2 regions of the Clostridium beijerinckii genome follow, and region 2 is predicted to be linked to the other one. Evidence: a T-box and tRNA genes for the amino acid it is inferred to sense, from the RefSeq annotation. Region 2 holds a T-box; the other holds one or more tRNA genes.
What was found. The T-box of region 2 lies ahead of tyrS (tyrosine--tRNA ligase). A T-box ahead of a tRNA ligase gene usually reads a tRNA of that ligase, here a tRNA-Tyr.

Region 1: it has a tRNA-Tyr gene. The T-box ahead of tyrS (tyrosine--tRNA ligase) is inferred to sense a tRNA for this amino acid. The anticodon was not compared.

What each region holds. Positions count from the first base shown of each region.
Region 1 is NZ_CP144906.1:501,438-512,748, reverse strand. Features, by position in the region: gene secA (preprotein translocase subunit SecA) at 1-413, opposite strand, end outside; gene hpf (ribosome hibernation-promoting factor, HPF/YfiA family) at 758-1,291, opposite strand; gene PZA12_RS02585 (ComF family protein) at 1,707-2,363, opposite strand; gene PZA12_RS02580 (hypothetical protein) at 2,336-3,352, opposite strand; gene PZA12_RS02575 (ATP-dependent RecD-like DNA helicase) at 3,371-5,599, opposite strand; gene metK (methionine adenosyltransferase) at 5,884-7,059, opposite strand; SAM riboswitch class I at 7,296-7,392, opposite strand; tRNA gene PZA12_RS02565 (tRNA-Tyr) at 7,528-7,612, opposite strand; tRNA gene PZA12_RS02560 (tRNA-Thr) at 7,625-7,699, opposite strand; tRNA gene PZA12_RS02555 (tRNA-Val) at 7,730-7,805, opposite strand; tRNA gene PZA12_RS02550 (tRNA-Tyr) at 7,815-7,899, opposite strand; tRNA gene PZA12_RS02545 (tRNA-Thr) at 7,912-7,986, opposite strand; tRNA gene PZA12_RS02540 (tRNA-Val) at 8,017-8,092, opposite strand; tRNA gene PZA12_RS02535 (tRNA-Tyr) at 8,102-8,186, opposite strand; gene PZA12_RS02530 (hypothetical protein) at 8,346-8,750, opposite strand; gene yyaC (spore protease YyaC) at 8,851-9,387, shown strand; gene PZA12_RS02520 (rod shape-determining protein) at 9,455-10,489, opposite strand; gene spoIIID (sporulation transcriptional regulator SpoIIID) at 10,569-10,823, opposite strand; gene PZA12_RS02510 (M23 family metallopeptidase) at 10,929-11,311, opposite strand, start outside.
Region 2 is NZ_CP144906.1:2,677,947-2,689,257, forward strand. Features, by position in the region: gene PZA12_RS12490 (DUF3793 family protein) at 1-8, shown strand, start outside; gene PZA12_RS12495 (NUDIX domain-containing protein) at 609-1,148, shown strand; gene PZA12_RS12500 (MATE family efflux transporter) at 1,768-3,111, shown strand; gene uvsE (UV DNA damage repair endonuclease UvsE) at 3,440-4,402, shown strand; gene PZA12_RS12510 (transglutaminase domain-containing protein) at 4,630-5,655, shown strand; T-box leader at 5,780-6,043, shown strand; gene tyrS (tyrosine--tRNA ligase) at 6,135-7,346, shown strand; gene PZA12_RS12520 (AI-2E family transporter) at 7,446-8,627, opposite strand; gene ppx (exopolyphosphatase) at 8,729-10,237, opposite strand; partial or broken gene PZA12_RS12530 (RNA degradosome polyphosphate kinase) at 10,442-11,311, shown strand, end outside.

The DNA of each region.
Region 1 (11,311 bases), 2.2 Mb from region 2:
GCATCTCTTTTTGCAAGATAGTCGTTAACTGTTACTATGTGAACACCATTTCCACTTAACCCATTTAAGTACGCTGGTAAAGTAGCAACTAGAGTTTTACCTTCACCTGTTTTCATTTCTGATATTCTACCTTGGTGAAGTATCATACCACCCATAAGTTGTTCATCATAGTGCTTCATTCCTAAAACTCTTTTTGAAGCTTCTCTTACAACTGCGAATGCTTCTGGCAAAATATCATCTAATGTTTCACCATTTGCTAATCTTTCTTTAAACGCTGGAGTTTTTGCCTTTAACTCCTCATCAGAAAGCTTTTGCAGCTCTTCATCTAGATCATTTATTTTTTGTATAGTAGGTTTGAGCCTTTTAACTTCTCTTTCACTATATGTTCCAAATACGGCATTTAATAGTCCCATAATGTCATCCTTTCGAAATTATATATTTCACGTTAATTTCCAATATATTTTAACTATCCATAATTCATAATCTGTAATTTATTTTATAAATCACGTATTTTATAATTATAACATTTTACTTATCTTATTTTCAATAAAACTCATGATTTTTGTATTAAATCCTATATAAAGCACCCAATTTTAACTTTTTTTTAATATTTTAATCACAAATTATTAATATTAATTGAAAATTTTATGTAAAAATATTGTCATCATCTATTCAATCATTTGATATGAAAAATAACTGTCCAATGATGCAAATTAAATAAGCACATTGGACAGCCATTATTAAAATCTCTTATATGTTATATGAATTCTGGTTCTAACAAACCATAATCCCCATCTTTTCTCTTATAAATTACATTTACTTTACTACTATCTGCATCTTGATATACAAAGAAATTATGTCCTAATAAATCCATTTGAAGAATTGCCTCTTCAGAATTCATTGGTTTTACCCCAAATTTCTTTACCTTAACCAATTTACCTTCTTCCTCTTCTGATGGCTTAATATCTATATTATTTATTTCTCCAAATCTCAATGACCCACTATGTTTTCTAGATAATCTAGTTTTTTGTTTTCTAATTTGTCTTTCTAATTTATCTTCCACTAAGTCAAGAGATTTATACATATCGGAAGTTGATTCTTCGCCTCTTAATACTACTCCATTAAAAGGGATCATAACTTCTATTTTATGTCTATTTTTTTGAACACTTAGTGTAGCCTTAGCTTCTACATTCATTTCAAAATACTTTTCCAATTTGCTTATCTTTTTTTGCACTATTTCTTTTAGCGCATCTGTTAGTTCCATATTTTTTGCTATAACTGTGACTTTCATAAATTCCAGCCCCTCTCATATGAAAAAGTTTTTAAACTTAATATCTTTAAGTTATTAATATTCTATCACTTTTTTATTAACTTAACAAGATAATTATCAGTAAATTCTGAAAACTAAAGACAAAAAATAAATCTAATCGCAAACTTTAGATTAGATTCCTCACATTTCCTATTAATGATAATTTTAAAATAAATAGAGGTAAAGCTAGTTGACCTGGTTTTTGACCCCACACTCGCCTGCTGGAGCTTTTGCTAATAGAATTTAATCCCTCACTACTAACCCTCTCAGAATACAATCTGGCAGGACTTACTTCTATACCGCACCATGCTCCTTAGACATTTTGTCTAAATTACGTGGATCGTTTTGCCTGCGACTAGCTTCGACTTTCAACCACAAACCTAGCTTTACATTAATATTATATATGACTTTTAGCTAAGGTCAAGAGTTTTATGTCTTTTACTTGATATTTTCTTAATAATTTATAAGCTTCTTTAAGAGTTGCACCTGTAGTTGTTACATCATCTACCAATATAATATTATATTTCCTAATTTCTAATCCTTTTTTTATTTTGAAAGCATCCTTTATATTCTCATATCTTTCGTCCTTCTTTAATCTTTTCTGTTCTTTTGTTTCCTTATCCTTTATCAAAATTTCTAGAACTTCAATTGATAAATCCTTAGCTATTTTCTTCGCTATATACTCACACTGATTAAATCCCCTAATCTTTTTAGATTTTTTTGATAGTGGTATATAAGTTATTACATACTCCTGATATTTCAAGTTTCTTATAATATATTCTTCTAAAAATTCTGCTAATATATCTCCTGCTGTAAAATTGCTTTTATATTTAAATTTAAGTATTAAATCTTTTAATACGCCTCCATAATACCCATAACTTATTATTTCATCTTGATATGAATCTGCTATTGTTTTTATACTTTTCCTACAGTGCTCACATATACCAAAGCAGTTATCTTCTTTACATATAATGCAATAACTTTCTCTTGGATATATTACTTCAATTAATCCTTCTAATATACTTTTTATAATTCTATTAAACGCTTTTCCCATACTTTTTTATTGAAATCTCTTGCCATATTCTTCGCCTTCTCAATATCTTCTGATATGTCGTTTGATACCAAAAGAACCTCTGGTAATTTTAGATTTACATTTCTTATTTGGCCACATATATACAAAAGCTTTTTATACGTATATCTTTCATTATCGGCAAAAAGTACTACTGCATCATCCATATAGCAATATTCAAGTAACTCCTCTATTTTATTAGTTATTATAAATATTGCCTTATCCTTATATTTTGATACTTTTTCACTCTTTTTTATATCATCATTTCCTGAAACTTTTATTACTTTTACATTTGAAAGTTTTAGTTTATTACAAAAATAATCATATACTATATCAAGCTTCTCTTTGTTAGGTACATAAATAGCCACCTTATGGCTATTTTCCCTAAACCATTTAAGGTAGTCATATAGAGAAAATGGAATATCCGAATTCAAATCTATTCGTGTAGTTAGAACCCTAGGCTCTACAAATGGTTTTTTATAATTATATGCTGCAAGTTCGAATTTTTCTCCTACTAAAGCCGTCTTTTCTATGCTATATAACAAAACTCTTTCTCCTATATTTGAACACATCTCTAACATCTCTCTTATATTTACATTGCTTAGATTAGAAAAATATGTTATATCATCAAAAATAACTAAATCATAGTTCTGCTTGATCTTTGCCAGGTTATTATAGTGTGCAAAAGTAAGTTTAGTATTTGAAATTTCTTTTACAATATATGAATGAGTTATATCAGAATACATTTCTCTTGTTATATTTACTAATTCCTTATTTTCACCTTCTTTTCCCCATACATATAAGACCTTCCCATTATTTTGTGAAACTTTACTTATTATCTTTGAAAAAACACACGATGTATTAAATGGAACTGTTATTACTGTTAAAAATTTAATATTTTTCTTATACCAATAATCTATCTTATCAAATGCATACTTTAAATCTTCTAAAGTTACTTTACATAAATTCCTCATACACCTATCTCCTTTCTCTTATTCTTCGAATTCATCTTTGGTTATTATCTCTCTTATTCTATATTTCAAAGATGAGTATCTTTCTATACTATTTGTATTGTTAATCATATACATTAATGCTTTTTGAAACCCAACAACTACTACTAATTGTTTTGCCCTCGTAATACCCGTATAAAGCAAATTACGATTCATAAGAAATGGCGATCCCATAAATACCGGAATTATTACAACCTTAAATTCACTTCCTTGGCTTTTATGTATTGTAGTAGCATAAGCCAAATCCAACTCATCTAAAAAATTAAAATCATATATAACTTTTCTTTCTTCATCAAATATGATTGTAAGTGTTTTCCTTTCTTCATCTATGCTTTCTATGAATCCCAAATCACCATTAAAAACTCCCACTCCTTCATTTTCGCCATAACCACTAACCCTAATCCACTTTAATGTATAATTGTTTTTTGTTTGCATTACCTTATCACCTTCTCTGAAAATTATATCTCGAGAAGTCTTTTCTTTTTTATCTTTTGATGCCGCATTAAACATTTCTTGAAGCTTCATATTTAAATTTGTGACTCCAAGCACACCTTTTCTCATAGGAGTTAAAACCTGCATATCCTTCAGTTTATTCCAAGACTTATTAAACTTAGGGAGTCTTCTATTTATTAGATCCATTATAGTATTTGCAATTCTTTCTTGATTATCTTCGCTAATAAAGAAAAAATCTCTATCTTTTTGATTTAGTAAAGGCATCTGTCCCTCATTTATTCTATGAGCATTTACTACAATTAAACTTTCTGATCCTTGTCTAAATATCTCTTTTAATCTTACTACCTTTATATAATCGCTTTCTATAAGATCTTTTAGCACATTTCCTGGTCCAACAGAAGGTAATTGATCAACATCTCCCACAATTATCAACCTAGTTCCTAAATTAATTGCTTTTAGTAGATTCTGCATTAAAATAATGTCAATCATAGAAGCCTCATCAATTATTATTACATCACAATCTAGAGGCGATGATTCCCCTTTTTCAAATACTGATTCATCATCCTCAGAAATTCCCATTTCTAATAGTCTATGTATTGTTTTAGCTTCTCTCCCCGTTGATTCAGTCATCCTCTTTGCTGCTCTTCCTGTTGGTGCCCCAAGTATTACTTTCATTCCATTGTTCTCATATATATGTATTATTGCCTTTATAATTGTAGTCTTCCCTGTTCCTGGCCCACCAGTAATTATTTCTATACCATTATTAAATGCGCCAATAATTGCTTCTCTTTGTGATTCTGCAAATTTTATATTTTGTTCTTTTTCGAAAACATTAATTTCAAAATCAACATCCGAATTTATAGTTTGTATTTGCTGTAATCCTAAGGTTATTATTTTACTAGTAACACCTAGTTCGCAATAATAATATTGAAGCAAAAATCCCACTTCAATACCATTTATGTTTTCAACAATAATTTTTTGCTGCGCAGCCATATCATATATATTTTTTTCAATTAGTTCCTTGGATATTAATAAATTATTTTCGCATTCTTCTATTATATTATTTTTAGGCATAAATGTGTTTCCTGCAGAACAAAATTGATTCATAACATATTTAATTCCACTTTGAATTCTAAAATCCGAATTCTTTTCAATGCCAATGCTCATAGCAATTCTATCAGCTGTTTTAAACCCAATTCCTGATATTTCATCGCATAATATATATGGATTATTAGATACTATCTGCCTCGCATTTGGACCAAATTTCTTATATATTTTTACGCACTGATTGTTAGTGACCCCGTGTTTATGAAAATATAAGATTATATCTTTTAAACCTTGTTGCTCTATATAGGATTCATATATTATTTGAAATTTCTTTTCCCCTATACCCTCTATCTCCATAAGTCTCTCAATATGGTTTTCCATTATGTCTAAAGTTTCTTCACCAAATCTCTCTATTATTTTCTTAGCTGTAACTGGTCCAATTCCATGTATTATTCCTGCACTTAAATATTTTTCTATGCCATCTAATGAATTTGGAAGAAGTTCTTCATAATCCTGAATATTAAATTGATTACCAAATTGTTTGTGTACTGTCCAGTATCCTGTTAACTTTACATTTTGCCCCTCTTTTAAGAAAGGCACTGTGCCTACAGCACTAATTAATGTCTTTTCGTTTCTAATCCTACAAACGACATAACCAGTATCTTCACTTTTAAAAACAATATTCTCAACAAATCCATTTAGAACTTCCATATAGAATCTCTCCAAATCTTTATATATTTACCTTAAACTTTCTAAAATTAAAATTTAGCGTCAGATTTAACTTTAATTTTTTCTTATAATTATATCATAAATATTTATAGCAATTTAAAACTAATCATTTATAGCTCATAATCTTTTCCTATACTTGCCTATATATAATTATAAATTTCTCCATAATAAAAAGCCGTCTATATTTAAGACGACTTTTTACCATTCTACAAAAACTTTTATTATATATACAAATCTTGATAATAAAAATTCACTTAAGAATTATCTTATAGATTTTTTCTTATTTCATCTACTTTATTTAATTGTTCCCATGGTAAGTTAAGATCATTTCTTCCAAAATGTCCATATGCAGCAGTTTGCTTATAGATAGGTCTTCTTAAGTCAAGATCTCTAATTATAGCTCCTGGTCTTAAATCAAATACTTTCTCTACTACTTCAACAATCTTATCTTCATCTACTTTTCCTGTTCCAAATGTTTCAACTTCAATTGAAACTGGCTTTGCAACACCAATTGCATATGCTAATTGAATTTCTAGCTTATCTGCAACACCAGCTGCAACTAAATTCTTAGCAACCCATCTTGCAGCATATGCAGCTGATCTATCAACTTTAGTTGGATCTTTACCTGAGAAAGCTCCACCACCGTGTCTGCCATATCCACCATAAGTATCAACTATTATCTTTCTTCCTGTTAATCCTGAATCCCCTTGAGGTCCTCCAACAACGAATCTTCCAGTTGGATTTATGAAATATCTTGTCTCACTGTCCAATAATTCTGCTGGTACAACAGCATCTATAACAAACTTCTTAAGATCTTCCTGAATTTGCTCTAAAGTAACTTTCTCATCATGTTGTGTTGATATAACTATAGTATCAATTCTCTTTGGCACATTATCTTCATATTCAACTGTTACTTGAGTTTTACCATCTGGTCTTAAGTAACTTAATGTACCATTCTTTCTTACCTCTGTAAGTCTTCTTGATAATTTATGAGCCATATATACTGGAAGCGGCATAAAATCTTCAGTTTCATTAGTTGCAAAACCAAACATCATTCCTTGGTCTCCAGCACCAACTGCTTCTACTTCATCTTTTTCACCTTTTTTTGACTCAAATGCTTCATCTACACCCATAGCTATATCTGCAGATTGTTCATCTATCGATGTAAGAACTGAACATGTATCACAGTCAAATCCAAATTTTGCTCTATCATATCCAATTTCTCTTACTGTTTCTCTAACTACCTTAGGAATGTCAACATAACAATTTGTTGTTATCTCTCCCATTACCATAACCATACCTGTTGTTGTGCAAGTTTCACAAGCAACTCTAGCCATTGGATCTTTAGATAGAATAGCGTCTAGTATAGCATCTGAAATTTGGTCACACATTTTATCAGGATGTCCCTCTGTAACTGATTCTGAAGTAAATAATCTTCTCATATCTTTTCTCTCCTTAGATTTAAATATTATAATTATCTTCACGAATAAAATTATTTTATTAAAAACTATACATAGTTTTATAGAATAGTACTCGTTTATAAAAGCTTTACCTTATTTAAATACAATAAATAATAGTTAAACTATTTTATTAATTGTTTCTTTTATAATTTAAGCATGCGCAAACTTAAAAAAATAAAAAAGCTCTTCGATAAGAAGAGCGCAATTTAGCAATCATTTTCTTATCTTGTAGAAACTCTACAGGAATTGGCACCTTATATAATACAGGTTGCCGGGTTTCACAGGGCCCTTTCCCTCCACCTCTCTTGATAAGAGTAACATAATTCAATTTTCAAAAGTATTTTATCATATGCGGTACAATTAGTCAACATTATGAATCTACTTTTTCCATCATTTATTTTTCATTTTAAATAAAAAATAAAAAAGAATAAACTTAAGTTTATTCTTTATTGGTGGAGGAAGATGGATTCGAACCATCGAAACGAAACGTAACAGATTTACAGTCTGCCCCCTTTGGCCTCTCGGGAATTCCTCCGCATTATTTTATTGGAGCTGGCAATAGGAATCGAACCTACAACCTGCTGATTACAAGTCAGCTGCTCTACCGTTGAGCCATGCCAGCATATATTAATTAGATTTAGCATTTTTATAATGGTGGGCACAACAGGGCTCGAACCTGTGACCCCCTGCTTGTAAGGCAGGTGCTCTCCCAGCTGAGCTATGCGCCCATTATAAATTGGTGGAGGAAGATGGATTCGAACCATCGAAACGAAACGTAACAGATTTACAGTCTGCCCCCTTTGGCCTCTCGGGAATTCCTCCGTATTATTTTATTGGAGCTGGCAATAGGAATCGAACCTACAACCTGCTGATTACAAGTCAGCTGCTCTACCGTTGAGCCATGCCAGCATATATTAATTAGATTTAGCATTTTTATAATGGTGGGCACAACAGGGCTCGAACCTGTGACCCCCTGCTTGTAAGGCAGGTGCTCTCCCAGCTGAGCTATGCGCCCATTATAAATTGGTGGAGGAAGATGGATTCGAACCATCGAAACGAAACGTAACAGATTTACAGTCTGCCCCCTTTGGCCTCTCGGGAATTCCTCCGTATTTATTTTTTATATCTTGTTGCCTCATTTGTCGGTCAACAATGATTAGTATATCGGTAAAGCGATTTTATTTCAACTCCAATATACACCCATATATGTAATTTAAATTCATATTGCTCTCATTTTCTACAATATACTCTCATTTAATATAGTAATCTTAATTATTTTTTATTCTTTTGTTAATCTCTTGTATATCTAAAAAGGAAGATGATATTTCTTGAATTTTCTTATAATCTTCTGTTGTTAATCTCTTTTTTAAGAGACTAAATATTTCTATTAGGCTTTCATTATCATTAGTATCCTCATAATATTCTTTTATTTTACCTATATCAAATGCAGATAATTTTTTTATTATCTTTTCAAGTTCCTTTTTATTATCTGTAGATAATTGACTTAACGCCTTTTCCTTATTCATTTTATATAATGGCTTCGAATATGAAACATTTTCTTGTACAACAACTTCTTTTGCAGAATTTTCATCTTGCGGTTGCCAATATAACAGAAAATACATATTTATTATTATTGTAGGAACTAAAACTAAATATATTAAAAATTTTTTCATAGGCACCTCCTCATTTACTATTAATTTCCAAAAAATATTTTTTTATACTATCTTCTGTTAATTACTCATATATATATTTTATAAAGGAGGTATATGTCCCTTGAGCAAGCCAGATATTAAACTTGATCCTAAATTTTATTATGATTTAGCTTTAGAAGTTAAAAAATTTATATCAAAAGACACCATAATAGTTTGTATTGGTACTGACAAATGTATTGGGGATTGCTTAGGTCCTCTAGTTGGATCTATACTCACAGAAAACTTTTTCCCTTTACCTGTTTATGGAACTTTATCTTCTCCAATTCATGCTTTGAACATAGATGAACGTTTAAATGAAATATATAGTAATCACCCTAATGCATCAATAATTGGTGTTGATGCCTGCTTAGGTGACGAAGATGATATTGGTGAAATTCGTATAAGGGACTATGCCATACATCCTGGTAAAGGAGTCGGAAAAGAACTTCCTGAGGTAGGAATTGCATCAGTTATAGGCATTGTAGACTCTAGTGATAATGCTGAATTCTTTTTTTCACGGAGCATAAGACTCTCATTCATTATGGATATGGCTAAAATTATATCTAAAATATTTATTGATGCCTATAGTTTAAGTCACGGAAAATATCCTAAAATTTAAGCATTTTATAGTCAACCAAATAAATAGCAGTCAGTAGTAAAATTACTAATGACTGCTATTTATAAAGCTATTCTATAAGAACTATTTGCTGAGAATTAACTTGACTATCTAATTTGTCTATATAATTAAGCACTTTACCTGTACCATTTGCAACACATTCAACTGAATTCTCAGCTATAGTTGCTACTACGCCAGTCTTAAACTCTATAAGTTTATCTAACCCATGTATTAAAGCTCCCCCACCGGTCATTAATATTCCTCTTTCGATTATATCCGAGGCTAATTCAGGCGGTGTTCTTTCTAATACCTTTTTTACAGTATCAACTATTATTTCCACAGGTTCTTTTATTGCATTTCGGATTTCTTCTGTTGTAATTTCTATTTCATCTGGTAATCCTGTAATGAGGTTTCTACCTTTCATCATACAAGTTAGATTTCTAGAGTTTTTAAATGCTGATCCAATATTTATTTTTAAATCTTCAGCTGTTTTCTCACCTATCATTAATTTATATTCATTACGTACATATTTTATTATGGCTTCATCGAACTTGTCTCCTGCTACTTTTATTGACTCTCTTTCTACCACTCCACCTAATGAAATAACAGCGATATCACAAGTACCTCCGCCAATATCCACTACCATACATCCATTCGGCTTGGTAATATCTAATCCTGCTCCAATGGCTGCTGCTAGTGGTTCCTCAATTAAATGGACTGTTTTTGCTCCTGAATTCATAGCTGCATCAATAACAGCTCTCTTTTCTACTTCTGTAGCTTGAGATGGTACACAAACAATTACTTTAGGTGCACTTATACTTCTTTTTCCGCACGCTTTTTTTATAAATTCCTTTAGCATTTTTTGTGTTATATCGTAATCAGAAATCACTCCATCTCTTAATGGTCTTACTGCAACAATATTTCCTGGGGTTCTACCTATCATTTTTCTTGCTTCTTCCCCTATAGCCAACAATTTATTATTATTTTTATTTATAGCTACAACAGAGGGCTCTTTTAATATTACCCCTTTACCTTTTACGTAAACTAGTACAGTTGCCGTTCCTAAGTCAATTGCGAGGTCTATCCCCGTTCTCCAAAAGCACATTTTTTATTCACTCCTATAATACATATTAATACCTATATTTACATAATTCTACTAATAATATATTATAGACTTAATCCTACTAAGATTCAATAATTTTATACTTCATTTGTGTAGCTTTTCCACCTCTAATATGTCGTTCAGCCTTATTTAATTCCAAAATAGAATGAGTTTCTTGAGCAATTTCTGGGTTAATTTTTAACAATCTCTCTGTCATATCTTTATGGATTGTACTCTTGCTAACACCAAAAACCTTAGCTGTTTTTCTTATTGTAGCTTTTGAATCTATGATATATCTTGCAACATCTAAAACTCTTTCTTCAATATAGTCTTTCAAAATACCACTTCCTTGATTTTATCATTTTATTGTCATTTATTTTTTGATTTATTAGTCATTTATTTCAATGAAAAACAAATGACTAATATATATTTTCATAAAATTTTATTTAGATTTTAAATTAAAATATTTTTCTGGATTAACTTGTTCTCCATTAGCATCAATTACTTGTAAATTTAAAAATTCGCCAAATACATCTTTACTAAATACCTTTGCGCTATCTCCTACTTTTGCAATAACTTGATTTGCTTTAACCTTATCTCCTTTTTTTACTGATAAGTTTGCATCAAGATTTCCATATCTTGTCTTTAGGCCATTAGCATGTTTAATTTCTACTACAACACCTTCTTCAACACCAGTATTTTCTGCAACTTCCACTACACCATCTGCTGCTGCCTTTACTTCTGATCCTACTGTTGATTGTAGATTTATACCTCTAATAGTTCTGAAAACTCCTTCTTCCATCTTAACTGGTGCAGGATAGGTAT
Region 2 (11,311 bases):
ACATTTGATTATAAAAATTGTATTTAGCAAATAGATGATTTAGATTATTAAAATTGATTAATATAATTAAAAAAGTTTTATCAAAATTTTGAATACAAAATAAAATATTCTTGGTAACGCACACTACCATGAATGTGAGTAATTAACCACCAAAAGTTTAATATTTAGTGACCACACACCACTAAGTATTATGATTAAACGATATTTTATAATGTCCACACACCATTATAAATATCTTCACAAATAGTACAAACGAATAATTTCTATTTAATATAATAAAGTAGATACATTTCATAAAATTCAAATATGACCCACAAGGTTTACAAAAACTTTGTGGGTCTAAAATTTTAATAATTATTAATTCTTATCAACCAATAGAAATATTTTAGTATCAAGGTTAAATTTATTTTAATAAATTTTTACAATGATAGATAATTAAAGTATAATTTGTTTAAGGATATTTTTCTGTAAAATAGTAAAAAATATAAAAAACATCATTAGTGGCTAATTAAATTAATTATTATTTTAACAATATCTAGGCGAAATCAAAGATTAATAGATAAATTATTTATGGTATAGGGAATTTTGAAGAATAAGGATGTGAGAAAATGAATATTATGTTCAACAAACTTTTTGAAATAGATAAAGTAAGTGATTCAATTGAAAAAATCAATTTTAGGGAAGCAGTAAGAGGAATAATAATAAAGGATAAAAAGATTCTAATGGTACATTCCAAGAATAAGGATTATAAGTTTCCAGGAGGAGGAATGAAAAAGGATGAGGGGCATATAGATGCTCTGAAAAGAGAAGTGGAAGAAGAAACTGGATATGTTTGCAGTAAAATTGGTGATCAACTTGGAATTATAACAGAAAGAAGCAAAGATAAATATGTTAATAATAGAGTTTTTAAGATGATCTCTTACTATTACTTAGCAGAAGTATCAAATGTAAGGAAAGCTCAAAAATTGGATCCATATGAGGCTAAATTAAAATTTAGGCCAGAGTGGATACAAATAGAAGATGCTATTAATAATAATGAAAAAATAATATCATCAGGAGTAGAAACAATTCCAAACTGGATTTTTAGAGAAACTTATGTGCTAAAAGTGATAAAAGATTATATAAATAGATTTAATAAAATAACATAATAATTAATGCGTATATATTGCTGTAATAAATTTATATTTAAAGTTTTAGTAAGTGAAATACTCATACGCAATTTAAATGTAGAAATTTAATTAAAGAATATATATTAAAAAGGCTCGAAAGAAATGTAAGAAACTTTATGAATTAATTCATATTGCACAGAATATTAATAAAAACAAGTGTTAGTCAAAAGAAGAATAATCTAAATACCTTATTTTAGTGATAAAGTATGTAGAGTAAGGTGGTGATTTTTAGTAATAAGTGATAAGATTATAAATAGTTATAAAAATTTTATATCAAAGAAAGAATGATATATGTTTATGAAATATTAACGATATGTCATTCTATTTGTGTGTTTTTATAAAAAATGTATTATAAATTATTGATTTTGGGATAGCGTGTATTAGAATACATTATGGAAGATGGAATTTATTATTGAATATATGAGCATTAAATTGTTGGAGTAGCGAGGAGTGATATAAAGACGAATATGAAGATATATAATGTGAATTGAAAATGGACAAGGGTAATAGCTATAAATATATAGCTTTAATTTTTGTTTAACGTTAACAGAAAAAACTAGTAACTTGGGTGTTTTACTAGAAGGAAGAAGGATATTGTGTGTTAATAAGAAAAGATGTTTTAAAGTTAGCAATACCTATAATGATAGAGCAAACATTTGTTATGTTATTAGGTACATGTAATACAATGATGGCAGGACATATTGGTGAACAAGCTGTATCAGCAATAGGAATGGTTGATTCTATAAACAATATGTTCATATCATTTTTTGCAGCTTTATCAGTTGGTGCAACGGTAGTGGTTGCGCAGCAGATAGGAAGAAATAAACCTAAGAAAGCAAATGAAACAGCTAAACAAGCTATTGTATCAGGTATTTTAGTATCATTAATTATAACATTGCTTTTGTGGATTTTCAGGATTAAATTAATTAATGTACTTTATGGTTCAGCAGAAGAATTAGTTAAAATCGATGCAAAACTATATTTGGAGTTTACTTTGCTTACGTATCCATTTATAGCAATAGAACAAATTGCTAATGGTATACTCAGAGGATGTGGAGATACAAAAACTCCTATGCAAATAACAATATTTATGAATCTTATAAATATTGCTTTAGGATATACATTGATATTTGGAATTAATACACTGAACATACCATCATTTGGAATAGCTGGTGCAGCAGTAGCAATTGCAATTGCTAGACTTATTGGTACTTTAATTATAATGTTAGTTTTATTTAGAGGAAGTAAAATTATAAAATTAAAAAATATATTTCCATTTAAATTTGATATGGAAATACAGAAAAATATATTTAATATAGGAATTCCAGCAGGTATGGAACAAGTGATATTTAATGCAGGAAAATTAATAGTTCAGATGTTTATAGTAACAATGGGAACAGCATCTATTGCTGCCAATGCAATTTCATCATCTATTGCTATAATGATAAATGTTCCAGGAAATTCGCTTTGTTTAGCAGCAACAACTTTTGTGGGACAGTATGTAGGGAGAAATGATATTAAAGGTGCAAAAAGTACATTAATATACTTGACTAAGTTTGGTACTATTTGCTTAGTATCTTTGGGATTGATTTTTATACCTATATCAAAATGGTTAGCATCTCTTTATACAAATGTTCCGGAGGTAATAAATATATCATCAACATTAACTAGAAGTAACAGTATAGCATTAATTGCTTGGGGGATATCTTTCATACTTTCATCCGGCCTTAAAGGAGCTGGTGATACCAGATATACTATGTTAACTGCATTTATAGGTATGTGGATATTTAGAATATTTGCAGGCTATATTTTAGGTATTGTTCTAGGAATTGGAGTTTTAGGAATTTGGATAGCTATGTATATTGATTGGATTGTACGTGGACTTATGTACTGCTTTAGGCTTAGGGGAAATAACTGGCTTAAGCATAGAATTTCTGATTAAAATAGTTAAAAGAAGTTATCTAAGAATAGGAAAATAATAATGGATGATTAACATTAATTTTTATTATTTTTAGATAACTTCTTTTGTATAGTTATAAGAAATTTGCAAAGATATTAAAAAAATAGTTATAATTTAAAAGAAAATGTTTACAATAATAACGGATGAGATTATAATAAGTAATAGAGTGTTTAAAAGTTTAAAGCATTAAATATTAATGTAACTTTTAACATAACCTCTAATACTCATTAATCTCTTTACATATAATTGGACTCCACTTTGGAGTTCTTTTATTATGTTCAAGAAATATTAAGTACATAGGAGAAGAATTATGAGAATAAGGTTTGGCTATGTAGCAATTTCAATGAGGTTGGGTAAAAAGATTTCTAGTTCTAGCACAGTTACATTTACAAATTATAATAAAATTATTTCTGAAATGAATAAATTAGATAAACTAAAGAGTATAACACTATCTAACTTAAATGATCTAGAGAAAATACTTAAGTATAATGTGGAGAATCAAATACACTTTTATAGAATAACATCTGCTTTAATTCCTCTAGTTACCCATCCTGATGTTGGGTATTGGGGACATAGAGAGATTTTTAAAAAGGATTTTGAATTTATTGGTAGAATAATTAGGGAAAATAATATGAGAGTCGATACACATCCAGATCAATTTAATGTTTTAAATAGTGCAAGTAATGAGATTGTTAAAAACTCTATCAGCAATTTAATGCGCCAAGTAGAATGGTTTGAAGATCTTGGGTATTTACATGGAAAAATGGTTTTGCATGTGGGAGGAGCAACTGGTGGAAAAGAGTCAGGGATAAGCAGATTCATTGATAATTTTTCTCTAATCCCAGAAGAAATAGGATCTAAATTAATTCTTGAAAATGATGATAAAATATATACTGCAAAGGAAGTTTTAGATATATGCAGAACTTTAAATCTTCCGATGGTATTAGATGTTCATCATCACAATTGCAATAATAATGGTGAAAATATAGAGGACTTACTCGAGGAGATTTTTAATACATGGGATAATGAATTTTTTCCGCCTAAAATACATTTTTCAACGCCTAAAGACCACGATAAAGATAGAAAACATGCTGATTATATAAATGCAGAGGATCTTGTTGAATTCTTAGAAAAAGCTAAGGTTTTAGATAGGGATTTTGATATAATGCTAGAATGTAAGCAGAAAGATGAGGCACTGTATAAATTAGTAAAAGATATAAAAGTCATAAGACCACAATATAAATGGATTGATAACAGCACTTTTGAATTATAAAATAGTCTTAACTACCTAGAAATTTTAATATTTTAGGTAGTTATTTTTATGAATATATATTTGAATTTAGCATCATTAATAATATTCTGATATAATAGATATATATGTTTTTGGAGGTAAATAATAATCTGGGAAGGAGGAAAGTACTGAATTGTGCTGCTTTATAACATAATTTTAACAAAAATTTATTCCAATGGGATTCATATGAAGAAAGAAGGGATTTATTGATGAGAAACATTATTAGAAATCTATTACTTGGATTAATAATAATATCAGCAATAATGGGACAACCTGTTTTTGCAGCAGATAATGATTTAAACTCATATGTATATAACCATTTAGAAAACTGGGACACAGAGTTTCAAATTGATTATTATAAATCTGATGTATTAGAAGTAGTACAAAATATTGCAAAAGACGATGATTACTTAATGAGATCACTAGAGAAAATGGTCTATGAAAGAGTTGGAGATAAAGCAACATTAAAGGTTACTTATAGAACAACTAAAGATCAAGAGTTATATATTAATCAAGAGCTAACTAAAATAGTTAATTCTATAACTACCAATGGAATGAGCGATTTTGATAAGGTCAAGGCAATAAATGAATATTTAATAAATAGATTTGAATATGATGATAGTCTTGTATCTAATAATGCCTATTCTGCATTGACAACTGGAAAAACTACATGTCAAGGTTATGCCATGACTGCTTATAAAATGCTTAAATTAGCAGGTGTAGAGAATAAAATTATTATTGGAAATTTAGATGGCGTTCCTCATGGATGGAACTTAGTTAAATTAAATAATAAGTGGTATCATTTAGATGTCACAAATAATGATGCATTAGGAAATAATAAATATTTTCTAAGACAAGATAAGGTTCTAAAAAATGATGGATTTACATGGAAAGAAAGTGATTATCCAGAATGCTCTGAGGATTATAATTATGAGAATAATAAGGCAAGCAGTTATACTGGATTATTATCTGAGCTTAAGTCAAATAAAGATGGTAAGTGGAATTTAGTTAATTCTGCGTGGTATTTTTTAGAAAATACAGGACGTTATGCAACTGGATGGAATGTAATAGATAATAATTGGTATTACTTAGGCAATGATGGCATAATGAAAACCGGATGGATATACTCTAATGGAAAATGGTATTATTGCTATCCTGGAAGTGGGGCTATGGCTCTTAATTCTGTTATTGATGGAAAATATAGAGTTGATTCAAATGGAGCATGGATATCATAGCTGTAGCAAATAAACAATAAAGTTTATATTGACAAAAGCTTAAGTTTTTTGTACAATTTAAACAATTTAATATATCGCATAATAAAGAAAGTAATTTATTATATTTCTTTATTCTAGATTTTCAATAAAAGCAATGAAAAGAATAAGTAGAAATTAGTGATGCCATACAGAAAGTTACCGGTTGATGAGAGGTGCATGGAAGCTGGTTTTGAATACATCTTAGAGCTTCAAGCTGAAAAAAAATTTCTTTTGAGTAGGTGATGACGGAACCCTGCACCCGTTATAGTGCTAAAGTATAACCAAAATTTTGGCGTACTTGAAGAGGTTAATCGTGTGAGCGATTAATGAATTAAGGTGGTAACACGAGAGCTAGACTCTTGTCCTTTATATTTTAAAGGACAAGAGTTTTTTTGTTGTAAATATTGAATCTTGTAACGCTTACTTATATTAAAAATAAGAAATATTTAGGAGTTAAGAAGATGAAAAAGAATGCTGAAGAACAAATTAAAATTATAAGGAAAGGAGCTACAGACATAATTAGCATTGATGATTTGGAGAAAAAAATTATTAAATCGGCAAAAGAAGATAAACCTTTAATAATTAAGTTAGGGTTAGATCCAACTGCGCCAGACATCCATTTAGGTCATGCGGTTGTATTAAGAAAGATTAAGCAAATGCAAGATTTAGGGCATCGAGCAGTTATAATAATTGGGGATTTTACGGGTAAAATAGGGGATCCAACCGGAAAATCTAAAACTAGGAAGCCACTGACCAAAGAAGAAGTAGTAGAAAATGCATTAACGTATCAAAAGCAAATTTTCAAAATTTTAGATAGAGATAAAACAGAAATTAAATTTAATAGTGAATGGTTATCTAAACTATCATTTGAAGAAGTTTTAAAACTGGCTGCGACTACAACAGTTGCAAGAATGCTAGAAAGAGAAGATTTTAAAAAGAGATATAATTCTAACACGGCTATTGGAATCCATGAATTTTTTTATCCTCTAATGCAAGGTTATGATTCTATAGCATTAGAGGCTGATATAGAATTAGGAGGAACTGATCAGACATTTAATATTCTTATGGGGAGGACATTGCAAAAAAATGCTGGAATGGAGCAGCAAATAGCGATATTTATGCCTATATTAGAAGGTCTGGATGGGAAGGAAAAAATGAGTAAGAGCTTAGGAAATTATATAGGAATACAAGAACCAGCAGAAATAATGTTTAAGAAAGTAATGGAGGTTCCTGATAATCTAATTATAAAATATTACGAACTTGCTACGGATGAGCATCCAGATAAAATTAGAGAAATTAAGGAAGAGTTGGATAATGGCAAAAATCCAAGAGATGTAAAATTTGAACTTGCAAAAATTATAACAAAATTATATCACACAGAAGAAGAAAGTAAATTCGCACTTGAATATTTTGAAAATGTATTTAAAAATAAAAGTATGCCTGATGAAGTGCCTGAGATAAATATATCTCCTGAATGTAGCTTATTAGACGATGTTGGAAAAGTTCTTGTTAAAAGTAACTTAGTAAAATCGTATAACGAATTTAAAAGACTTGTAAGTCAGGGTGGAGTGTATATAAATATGCAAAAAGTAACTGATTTTAATAATACAACAATTAAAAATGGAGATATAATAAAGTTAGGTAAGAAGAAGTTTTATAAAATAGTAAAGTAGCTAAAAGTGTATTAAAAAGAATTAAGTGAAAGAATATATACTATATTAAAAGAGGCAGTCAATTGAACTGCCTCTTTTAATAAATTAATTCATAAAGAATTATGACTGCTTTTGCTTTTCTATGTAATTTTCGTACCAATTATTAAATAGAACTTTACATGAAGCAGCAACTGGTACTGCAAGGAGCATGCCTAATAACCCGCCTACATTTCCCCCGATTAGTATAGCCATCATTGTAAATACCGCATGCAAACCTACGCTATTTCCAACAATTTTAGGGGCTAGAAGATTATTATCAATTTGTTGTACAACTAGCATAGCAACTATGGAGTAAAGTATTTTTATAGGAGTACCACTTAAAAGTCCCATAATGGCAGCAAGAATAGTACCAATAATTGGGCCTACATATGGAATCATATTGCTTATTCCTGCGATTATACCAATTACAAAAGCGTAATCTATTCCAACAATTGAAAGTGCTATCGCTGATAATACCCCAACGAAAAAAGCTTCCAGCAATTGACCGCGCAGGTACTTAGCAAAGACTTCATGAACAACTCTAAAAACGTAAATAATTTTATTGCCTAAAATACTTTTACCAAATACTAAATAATAAAGCTTATTCCATAGTCCTATAAAATATTCAGAATCCTTTAGAAGGTATATACTGATTACAAGTGCAATAAAAAATGTTGCAACACCACTTCCAATTGACATTATATATGAGGTCATATTTCCTAAGTTGCTTTCAACATATCTTTGTAAATATATAATTCCGCTAATAATATAAGGTTTTATATTATCTATAAAAGAATTATCCAGCTTATCTAAAGTTCCTTTTATTGATTCGGTTGAAAAGGAATTGCTCTTTAAGTATAGGGAAATATGTTGAGTAATATTTATAATAGTAGTATTATTTGATATCTGACCGCCTATCATAAAATAGATTCCTAAGATTAATCCTGAAAATATACCAATAATTAAGATATATGTAATCATAATTGCTATAATTCTTCGAGTAGATGCCTTCTCTAATTTATATAATTTGTTCTGCTTTAGAAAAGTTTCAAGGCCTCTAGTTATAGGATATAAAAGATATGCTATTATGATACCGAAAAGCAGTGGCTTAATTAAATTAGTTAAATATCCTAGAAAGTCAAATGCAGATCTAAATAATAATCCCATATTTAAAATAATTAAAAATGCTATATATAGTATAACGGCTGTAATAACTATATATATGGAATACTTGAATAATTTTTTATCAAATTCAATTTTCATATAACGGTATTATCTCCTTATTTTACTTTATCTTAATTTACTATTATATGAATTATATCATATTTTAAAGCAAATATATCACATAAATATTTAAGCAAAACTTATAATGGGATAATGGATAACTTTTTATTGAAACATTTCTTAAAGCTTTCATCCATTTCTACAGGTAAACTATCTTGCATGTATTTAACACTACTCTTAGGAAGTGTTAATTTAAAAGTATCTTTCTGATTAATAATTGTGACTTCGGATAAGCTATTATAAAAATACTTATCAATTTTATGAGCAAGACATAATATTATTGAAATTTTTTTGCATATTAGAATTTCCTCTTTTTTAAGGATATTTTTATATTCATCTGATAATTTGTAATCAAATTTACCGCTTAGTGCTATGGCGTAACCAAGCATTAATATTTGTTTATGTGTAAGTCCTGAAATTAAGGAGTTAATTATGATATATAAGCTATGTTTATAAGCATGTTTTATAGAAATACTTACCCCTAAATCATGCAATTTAGCTGCTGCACCAAGAAGTTTATATTCTAATTCTAAAAATTCATAATTTGGTTTTTCAAGGTATTTAAAAAATACAAGAGATAAATCACGTATTTTCTCAGCATGTGAAATATTTAAGTCATTATTTGTTAAGATATTGTTTAATGAGTAATCTAAAATATCAATATTATCAAGATCTTTATTCAATAGTTTTTCGTATAAAACACCTTCACGGATTCCATATTGACTAATTTTTAAAGCAGGACAATTGCAATAGTTCATAAGCATTACAAGTGCCGAGAAAGGTGCGGTAAATATGTCAGATCTTTCTCTAGGTAATCCCTTTAATTTTGCCTTTTGGTTCATATTAAGATTGAGAACATATTCATGAATTATTTTAACTTCATCAAAGAGCATAGTATAATTATGGAGCAGGTCAAGTGGATATTTAATAAATTTCTTATGAATTTTACCAATCGAACGAGCTGTTCCACCAATTCCAATTAAAGGCAAATTTTGAGCGAGCTTTAGCCAAGGTAACTTATCAAATTCATTGAATATAAATTTCTTAAATGCTGAAATAGTATTTTTATCTGCTGGCACATCAAAAGGAAATAGCTTAGTTAGTGGTATGGATCCAAGAGGTAAGCTTACCCCATTAAGTATTTTTTTATCTTTCATTAAAGTGATTTCCATGCTTGAACCACCAATATCAATAAGTAAGGCATCTTTTATATCCATGGTAGCTTTGATTGTTATATATCCATAAGCTGATTCTTCAATTCCACTAAGAACTCTAATGTCTAAGTTAGTCTTCTCCTTTACCAAAGATAAAATATGATCTCTATTTTTTGCACGTCTGATTGCCTCAGTAGCGACTACAATTATTTCGACTACATCATTTTTCTCGCATAAAATCTTGAAGAATTCTAAAGTAATTAATAATTTGCCTATTCCTTCATTTGACAAATTGTCATTTTCATCAATAAACTGACCAAGTCTTGTCATTCTTTTTTCTTCATCAATTATTTTAAATGAATTATTCTCATATATCTCATATACTAGAACTCTCATTGAATTGGAACCTATATCAATAACTGCGATATTTTTCATTGTGCACTCCTCCTCTATATAAATAATGTGATAAAAAGTTAACTTGCATATAATAACATTTTAACTTAAAGTTAACAAAAATATTAGATTATATTAGTATACATTTTAATATATTACATTATTCAATGTGTATTTAAAATACTATATTTACAAATAATTAAATTAAGTTGAAAATGATTAGTTTATAGGATGAGGAGAATAATTATGGATGAAAATTATACATATGATAATTACGAAAATTTTTTTAATCGTGAACTTAGCTGGCTGGAATTTAACCAACGAGTTTTAGATGAAGCTAAGGATAATACAAACCCCTTATTGGAACGATTAAAATTTTTATCCATATCGAGTTCCAATCTCGACGAATTTTTTATGGTTAGAATTGGATCATTATATAGTCAAATTCAAGCAGGATTTGAGGAAAGAGAAGTTTCTGGATTAACACCAAGTGAACAAATTAGCAAAATACTTTATAGAGTTAGGGAGATGGTTAAGGACCAATATCATACATATGAGCATTTATATGACCACTTAGGTTCTAAAAATATAAGAATTTTCACGTATGATATGTTAAATGAAGAATAATTAGAATTTATAAATGACTATTATAAAAATATATTATATCCAGTTTTAACACCTATGGTAATTGATTCAGGCAGACCATTTCCTTTGTTGTTAAATAAAACACTAAATATAGGGGTTATATTAAAAGAAAGCAAGAGTGAACAAGAACTATTTGCTACAATTCAAGTACCATCAGTTTTAGGAAGACTAGTTCCTATACCAGGGAGTGTAGGTGAAAACTTTGTATTATTGGAAGATGTCATAAAAAAACATATAAAGGAATTGTTTGGATTTAAAGTATTAACAACAGCGTGCTATAGAATAACTAAAAATGCAGATTTGAGTTTAAATGAAGAAGGCGCAGAAGATTTGCTTGAAACAATAGAAGAATCTCTTAAACAGAGAAGGTGGGGGCTTGCCGTAAGATTAGAAATCGAAGAGACAAATGATAGTAGGATTATAAATAAATTAGAACAAGAATTTGAAATTTCGGAGGATCAAATATTCTCT